2 regions of the Streptomyces sp. NPDC017676 genome follow, and region 1 is predicted to be linked to the other one. Evidence: riboswitches for the same ligand, from Rfam matches in the RefSeq annotation. Region 1 holds a riboswitch; the other holds the start of a gene.

Region 1 (4,224 bases):
CTTGCACAGATCCACACTTCGCGGACCCGGGTCAGACCTCACCCCCCAACTGGTCGGGGGCGTGCGCCGGAACGCGTCGACCGCGGCTGAATGTATCTGTCCAACTGCCGTCTGCAACAGGTCAATCGGACGAGAATTCTGGACGCGAACGGTCCGGAATCTGGTGAGAATTCATACGAATTCAGGGCAAGTCGGGCTCCACAAAAGCCACAAAAGCCGCAGACAACCCGCACACTTTGGCTACTTCTTGTCGGGCGGGCGGCATGAAATCCAGGGCCCCCGACCCGGAGGCCGGGGCTGTGTTCCCCAACTCTACCGCGCTCAATCACACAGAATTGCCCCCTCCGTTTCTCTCACGGAGGGGGCAATCGGACGAACAGCCGGTAACCGCGGTTACCGAAGGTAATGAGCGCGCCGGTCCGCGGCTCAGCCGCCGGCGACCGCCGGGATGATCGAGACGCCGGCCCCGTCGGGGGTCGCGGTGTCCAGGCCCTGCTCGAAACGGACGTCGTCGTCGTTGACGTACACGTTGACGAACCGGCGCAGCTTGCCCTGGTCGTCCAGCACGCGCGCGGCGATGCCCGTGTGGTTCTTCTCCAGGTCGGCGATGACCTCGCCGAGCGTCGTGCCCTCGGCGGCGACCTCGGCCTGCCCGCCGGTGTAGGTGCGCAGGATGGTGGGGATGCGAACGGTCACGCTCATGCGGTGGGACCTCCGGTCGGGTTCACGGATACGGCGGGGCGGCGCCGAAAGGGCGCGGGGCCGTGGGGCGGGTGCGGGTGCCGCCGCGTGGGCGCGACCGGCCCCGGCCGGCGCGCGGGCCGCGTCCGGCCTCCCCGCGGGACGCCTGTCATGCCAGGCCGGCCTCTCGGAAGGAGTCCAGGGTCGGGCGGATGGTGGCGGTGAGGCCGGTCCCGGCCACCGCGTCCAGGGTCTTCAGGCCGTCGCCGGTGTTGAGGACGACCGTGGTCTTCGCCGGGTCCAGCACGCCCGCCTCCAGCAGCTTGCGGGTGACGCCGACGGTCACGCCGCCGGCGGTCTCCGCGAAGATGCCCTCGGTCCGCGCGAGCAGCTTGATCGCGTCCACGACCTGCTCGTCCGTCACGTCCTCCACGGCACCGCCGGTGCGGCGCGCGATGTCCAGGACGTACGGCCCGTCGGCCGGGTTGCCGATGGCCAGGGACTTGGCGATGGTGTTCGGCTTCTGGGGCCGTACGACGTCGTGGCCGGCCTTGAAGGCGGTGGAGACCGGGGAGCAGCCCTCGGCCTGCGCGCCGAAGATCTTGTACGGCCTGTCCTCGACCAGACCGAGCTTGATCAGCTCCTGGAGCCCCTTGTCGATCTTCGTGAGCTGGGAGCCGGAGGCGATGGGGACCACGATCTGGTCCGGCAGCCGCCAGCCGAGCTGCTCGCAGATCTCGTACGCCAGGGTCTTGGAGCCCTCCGCGTAGTACGGCCGCAGGTTGACGTTGACGAAGCCCCAGCCCTCGCCGGCCGGGTCGCCGATCAGCTCGGAGCAGAAGCGGTTCACGTCGTCGTAGTTGCCCTCGATGCCGACGAGTTCACCGCCGTAGACCGCGGCCATGACGATCTTGCCCTGCTCCAGGTCGTGCGGGATGAACACGCAGGAGCGGAAGCCGGCGCGGGCGGCGGCGGCGCCGACGGCACCGGCCAGGTTGCCGGTGGAGGAGCAGGACAGCGTGGTGAAGCCGAAGGCGCGGGCGGCCTCCAGGGCCTGGGCCACGACCCGGTCCTTGAAGGAGTGGGTCGGGTTGCCGGAGTCGTCCTTCACGTACAGACCGCCGGTCACGCCCAGCTCGCGGGCCAGGTTGTCGGCCTTGACGAGCTTGGTCCAGCCGGGATTGATGTTCGGCTTGCCGGCGACGTCCGCCGGGACCGGCAGCAGGGGCGCGTAGCGCCAGATGTTCGCGGGACCCGCCTCGATGCGGCGGCGCAGTTCCTCGGTGTCGTAGCCGGAGAAGTCGTAGGCGATCTCCAGCGGGCCGAAGCACTCCTCGCAGGCGAAGACCGGGCCGAGCGGCACCCGGTGGCCGCACTCGCGACAGCTCAGGGCCGCGGCCGGGCCGAGGTCGACGGTGGATTCGCTGGTGGTGGCAACTGTCTGCACAGCCATGGAGGCGAGGCCCTTTCTCCTCATCTTCCCCACGACGCATCTCGCCGTGAGACGGAATTGGCACCTTCCCTGGCCGTGAGCCTCGCGCGAACGAGTCCGGTCAGGGGGGTTGCCGGGGCTTCACCGGGCCGTGTCCCTCTGCCCCTCTGGATGAGCGGTATGCGGTTGTGGAACGCACCCGACCCCCGACATGCGATGGTCATCGGCGTTGTTCAAGACTGTAACCGACGGCCGGGACAGTTGAGATAGTCGTCCGAACCGCGAGACACGAGTGAGGAGCCACAGACTGTGCTGGAAGAAGTCGAGCGCTGGCTGACCACCCGGTCCTGGTCCGTGGCCGACCGACCGCTGCACCAGATCCTCGCCGCCAAGCAGCGCACGGGCCAGACCATCAGCGTCGTCCTGCCCGCGCTCAACGAGGAGGAGACCGTCGGCGACATCGTCGCGGTCATCCGGCACGACCTCGTGGAACAGGTGCCGCTCGTCGACGAGATCGTGGTCGTCGACTCGGGCTCCACCGACCGCACCTCCGAGATCGCCGCGCGCGCCGGCGCCCGGGTCGTCCACCGCGACGCCATCCTGCCGCGCATCCCGGCCGTCCCCGGCAAGGGCGAGGTGCTGTGGCGGTCGCTGCTGGTGACCGGCGGGGACATCGTCTGCTTCATCGACGCGGACCTCAGGGAGTTCTCCTCCGACTTCGTCTCCGGGATCGTCGGCCCGCTGCTCACCGACCCGGACATCGACCTGGTCAAGGCGATGTACGACCGCCCGCTCGGCGGCAGTGCCGGGCAGGGCGGCCGGGTCACCGAACTCATGGCCCGCCCGCTGCTGAACATGCACTGGCCGCAGCTCGCCGGGTTCGTGCAGCCGCTGGGCGGCGAGTACGCGGCGCGCCGCACGCTGCTGCAGCAGCTGCCGTTCCCGGTCGGCTACGGCGTGGAGCTGGGCATGCTGGTGGACGCGCTGCACCTGGTGGGCCTGGACGCGCTGGCCCAGGTCGACGTGGGCGTGCGCAGGCACCGGCACCAGGACGGGCAGGCGCTGGGCCGGATGGCCGCCGCGATCTACCGCACCGCCCAGCTCCGGCTGGCCCGCGGCCATCTGATCCGGCCCGCGCTGACCCAGTTCGAGCGGGGCGAGGAAGGGTTCGAGCCGCGCACCTACTCGGTGGACACCGAGGAGCGGCCGCCCATGGTGGAGATCGCGGAGTACGCCGAACGGAAGGTGGCGTGAACGGGCCGTATACGGTCGGCCCGCCGGGCGGGCCGTACGTTTGAGCGGTTGGGGGCCGGGCTAGGTTGAGGCGTATGGCTTCCACGCTCGATGCTGCGCAAAAGGCTCAGGTGCTGGTCGCGTCGAACCGCGGCCCGGTCTCCTACCAGGTGGGCGAGGACGGCTCGCTGCAGGCCCGACGGGGCGGCGGCGGGCTGGTCTCGGGACTGTCCGCCATCGGATCCGACGCGGACTCGGTGTGGGTGTGCGCGGCGCTCGGCGACGGCGACCGGGCGGCCGTCCGGCGCGCGGACGGCGGGCTGCTGCCGGCCGAGGAGACCGGCGGGCAGCGGGTGCGGATGCTCGACATCGACGCGACCGTGCACGCCGAGGCGTACAACGGCATCGCCAACTCGGTGCTCTGGTTCGTCCACCACATGCTGTACCAGACGCCGCTGGAGCCGGTCTTCGACGCCGGCTTCCGGCGGCAGTGGGCGTCGTACGAGGCCTACAACCGGGCGTTCGCCGAGGCGCTGGCCGAGGAGGCGGCCGAGGGCGCGGCCGTGCTGATCCAGGACTACCACCTGGCCCTGGCCCCGCGGATGCTCCGGCAGCTCCGGCCCGACCTGCGCATCGGCCACTTCTCGCACACCCCGTGGGCGCCGCCGGACTACTTCCGGCTCCTTCCCGACGACATCGCGGCCGAGCTGCTCGGCGGCATCCTGGGCGCGGACCGGGCGGCGTTCCTCACCCGGCGGTGGGCGGACGCGTTCACGGACTGCTGTCACGCGGTGCTCGGGCCCGGCATCCCCTCCGGCACCCGGATCGGGGTGCACGGGCTGGGCGCGGACGCGGACTTCCTGCGCGAGCGGGCGCAC
Region 2 (4,224 bases), on a different contig from region 1:
CGATGCCCGCGCAGGTCCACGGACTCTCCCTCGGCAGCGGCATCCTCACCACGGCCGACAACAGCACGCTCTACCAGCCGCACACGATCCTCGGCGCCTACCGCAGCACCTGGCTCACCACGAGCGGCACCCCGAGCCCCGCACGGACCACCGTGGACGGCCTGGTCAGCGGCTGGGACGGGTTCTGTGACGAGACCACGCCCCGCTGCATCCGGATGTTCGCCGACGGCACCGGCCGGCACGGCCGCCGCGACGCCACCGAGTCCGGACTGACCATGCTCCGCACCAACGGCGCCGCCGACTGGGGCCCGACCCTCGACACCGGCGACGACTCCCCGGAGCTCACGGACCTCTCCGGGCGGTACGCCCTCGTCGAGGGCGCCTCCTCCGGCAAGCAGTACATCGGTGAGTTCGCCACCGCCGGGGCCGGCAAGGTCCTGCTCAAGCGCGACCGGGTCGCCGCGGCCGTGTGGGGGAACACCCTGTGGAGCGGCGCGGCGAGCGGCGGGAAGGTCACGGCCACCCGGCTCCCCGCGGGGACCGCCGTCGAGTCCTTCACCACCCGCAACGGCTGCACCCCGTCCGACCTCCAGGCCGTGGGCCGCTTCGTCTACTGGGTCTGCCGGGACAGCTGGGGCGACCCGCACGGCGCGGGCCTGTACGACCGGACGACCAAGCGCACCTCCACGGCCCCGGACGGCCGGGTCCTGCTCGGGGACGGATACCTGGTCGAGCGGGTTCCCGGCACCCAGTCGGACAGCGGGCTGAGGCTGCTCGACCTGCACAACGGGCTGCCGTCCGGCGGCAGTCACACCGACCTGCCGAGCCGTGAGCTGGCCGACTGGACCGACCTCGGCCAGGAGAACACCGGGGCCGGGACCAGTTGGACCGTGGACCGCTTCGGCGGCGGCGTCGCCTACGCCGACCGGGACCAGCGCGTGCACGTCGTACCGGCCGGCGTCCCGGCGTCCCCGCTCACGTCCGTCGACGCCACGGTCACCGCGGGCTCCGCGAACTGGTCCGGCACCTGGTGGCTGTCCAAGCCCGCCGCCGACTGGAAGGTGACCGTCCGCCGGAAGGCGTCCGGCGCCACCGTCCGTACGCTCTCCGGCGGCACGGCCCGGGGCCTGCTGACGGCCGCCTGGGACGGCAGGGACACCGCGGGCCGCCTGGTCACCAACGGCGCCTACACCTGGAGCCTCACCGCCCGGCCCGCCGACGGCCAGGGCGCCGCGCTCACTCTCTCCGGAGACGTCAAGGTGACAGCGGGAACGGCGGCACCGCGCGACTACGCCGGCAACGACGGGGTCGGTGACGTCCTCACCCTCAGCTCCTCCGGCACCCTCACCGTCCGGCGCGGCACCGGCACGGGAACCCTGGGCGGCACGGTCTCCGGCTCCGGCTGGCCGGCCACCGCCCGGTTCGTGCCGTTCGGCGACCTGAACGGCGACCACTGCAACGACGTGCTGGTCCGCACCGGCGGCGCCCTGCGGGCCTACCGCCCGGCCTGTGGCAAGGCCCCGACGCCCACCACGCCGTACACCTCGCTCGGCACCTCCGGCTGGAACGCGTACGACGTCCTGACCTCTCCCGGCGACGTCAACGGCGACGGCCGGCCCGACCTGATCGGCCGCCAGTCCTCGACCGGAGACGTCTACCTCTTCAAGGGCGCGGCGAACGGCAAGCTGTCCGCCCGCACGAAGATCGCCTCCCACTGGACCGGCTACAAGAAGATCGTCGGCGCCGGTGACCTCAACGGCGACGGCCGCGGCGACCTCCTCGTCCAGGACAAGTCCAACGAGCTGTGGCGGTACGACGCCAACACCACGAGCACGGGCGGCCTCAAGGCCCGCGTCAAGGTGTTCGCGGACTGGGGCGCCTCCTACAACGCGGTCGTCGGCACGGGCGACTTCACCGGCGACGGCCGCGCGGACCTCGTGGCCCGTGACACCGCGGGCACCGTCTGGCGCTACAACGGCAACGGCAAGGGCTCGTTCGGGGGCCGCGTGAAGATCGCCACGGGGTGGAAGGGGTACAAGGCCGTCATGTGACGGCGCATGTCACGGCGCACGTGACGGCAGATGTGACGCGGATGTGACGGCAGCGACGGGCCGTCTGGAGCGATGGGTCGTCCGAAGCGACGGGCCGTCCGGAGCGGGCGGCCGGCCACGGATCCGAACGGCGGGTTCGTGGCCGGTCCTTCACGAGGAGGCGGGGAGGCGCAGGCGGGGAGGTGCCCTCGCCTTCCGGAAGCTGGACTTCCCGCCGGCCCCTGTGTCAGGATCCGCCTCGGTCACGAAGCCGATCGCGCCCCTGGACGAGCGTCGGCTGGCAACCTCGCTCACCGCGCAAGGTGCCCTCCAGGGAAGACCGGGCCCCCACGGTCCCGTGGGGGTAAGCGCGGATCTCCCTGCCCGGCGGGTAAGGGGGTCCCTCTCGAACGGAGACCCCCATGACCGCAGGCATCCCGATCACGCGAACGCCCCAGTGGGGTCTCTACCAGCAGGCCGTCGTGGACGTGGAGTTGCCCGGAGGACCGGTCCGCGTCACCCCTGCACCGTCCGGAGTGGCGGCCGGCCGGTTCCCCGTTCCGCACGGGGAGACCCTCCACGTGATCACGGCCCACAACCCCCGGGGCACCCGCGCCTCGGCACAGCACAACCACCGCGCGCATCGGGAACTGCTCGGCCTGCTGCGCCGGCGGGGGCTCGTGTGGTGGCCCGCTGTCGGCGGTGACCCGGAAGGCCGGCACACCGAGGAGAGCGCGGCGGTCGTCGGCCTGAGTGACGACGAAGCGCGCGCGCTGGGCCGGGAGTTCGGGCAGGACGCGGTGTTCGCCTGGTCGGCGTCGGCATGGCGGCTGCTCACCTGCTTCGGCGCCGAGGAGGCGCTGACCCTCGGGTGGAGGCTCGCAGAACGGTCTTCGGGGGCTGCGCCCCGGGGAGTTCTCCACAGGGTCTGACGATTTTCGGCCACCGGTTGTACCGTCTCCCCGAGTTGATGTTCGTACCGTCGCCTGTTCGCAGGTGGGCGGGCCGTGCGGGGGAGGCGGTCGCGGTGACCGGAACCGATGTGGAAGTGACGGACGCGGCGGACCGGGGCGCGCGCCGCCTGCCCCGGGTGCGCGGGTTCGCCGCATGGCCGCCGCAGGGTTCGCCGAAGCAGGAGGGCAAGGCGCTGCGGGCGGGCGTGCCGCGCTCCGCCCACCGCACACTGGACCTGGACGCCGCCCGTCCCGACGCGGTGAGCGCGGTGGCGGAGTCCAACGCCGGCCGGATCGCCGAACTGACCCCGCTGCGCGTGGGCCGGATGGCGGCCACCCCCTTCGCCTTCCTGCGCGGCTCCGCCGGACTCATGGCGTACGACCTCGCGCGCACCCCCACCACCAGGATCGGCACCCAGATCTGCGGTGACGCGCACGCGGCCAACTTCGGGCTGTACGGCGACGCCCGCGGCGACCTCGTCATCGACCTGAACGACTTCGACGAGACCGTGCACGGACCCTGGGAGTGGGACCTCAAGCGGCTCGCGGCCTCACTGGTGCTCGCCGGCCGCGAGGCGGGCGCCGACGAGGACACCTGCCGTGCCGCGGCCCAGGACGCGGCCGGCGCCTACCGCCGCACCATGCGGCTGCTCGCCAAGCTGCCCGTGCTCGACGCCTGGAACGCCATCGCGGACGAGGAACTGGTCTCCCACACCGACGCCCACGATCTGCTCGGCACGCTCCAGCGGGTCTCGGAGAAGGCCCGGGCCAACACCAGCGGCCGGTTCGCCGCGAAGTCGACCGAGTCGGTGCCGGACGGCGGACGCCGGTTCGTGCCCGCGCCGCCGGTGCTGCGCCGCATCCCGGACGCGGAGGCCGCCGCGGTAGCCGCCTCCCTGGAGTCGTACGTCGACACCCTCGGTGAGGACCGCCACCCGCTGCTCGCCCGGCACGCCGTGCACGACGTCGCCTTCCGGGTGGTCGGCACCGGCAGCGTCGGCACCCGGTCCTACGTCGTCCTGCTCCTCGACCACCGTGGCGAGCCCCTGGTCCTCCAGGTGAAGGAGGCCCGTCCCTCCGCGCTCGTCCCGCACCTGGTCACGGCCGGCTTCGAGACGCCCGCTGTGCCCCACGAGGGGCGCCGCGTGGTCCTCGGGCAGAAGCGGATGCAGGTCGTCAGCGACACCCTGCTGGGCTGGACCACTGTCGAGGGGCGCCCGTACCAGGTGCGGCAGTTCCGC

The links. A riboswitch is a leader RNA that binds a small molecule or an ion and turns the genes downstream of it on or off. The one in region 1 is predicted to bind S-adenosylmethionine.
Region 2: another riboswitch for S-adenosylmethionine. It lies ahead of ACH4LD_RS21120 (DUF3293 domain-containing protein); the one in region 1 lies ahead of thrC (threonine synthase).

What each region holds. Positions count from the first base shown of each region.
Region 1 covers NZ_JBIRJA010000003.1:376,769-380,992, forward strand. Annotated here, with positions in the region: gene ACH4LD_RS09310 (MoaD/ThiS family protein) at 427-702, opposite strand; gene thrC (threonine synthase) at 851-2,134, opposite strand; SAM riboswitch class I at 2,152-2,291, opposite strand; gene ACH4LD_RS09320 (glucosyl-3-phosphoglycerate synthase) at 2,423-3,367, shown strand; gene ACH4LD_RS09325 (trehalose-6-phosphate synthase) at 3,442-4,224, shown strand, end outside.
Region 2 covers NZ_JBIRJA010000009.1:153,175-157,398, reverse strand. Annotated here, with positions in the region: gene ACH4LD_RS21125 (FG-GAP-like repeat-containing protein) at 1-2,051, shown strand, start outside; SAM riboswitch class IV at 2,292-2,407, shown strand; gene ACH4LD_RS21120 (DUF3293 domain-containing protein) at 2,453-2,962, shown strand; gene ACH4LD_RS21115 (DUF2252 domain-containing protein) at 3,001-4,224, shown strand, end outside.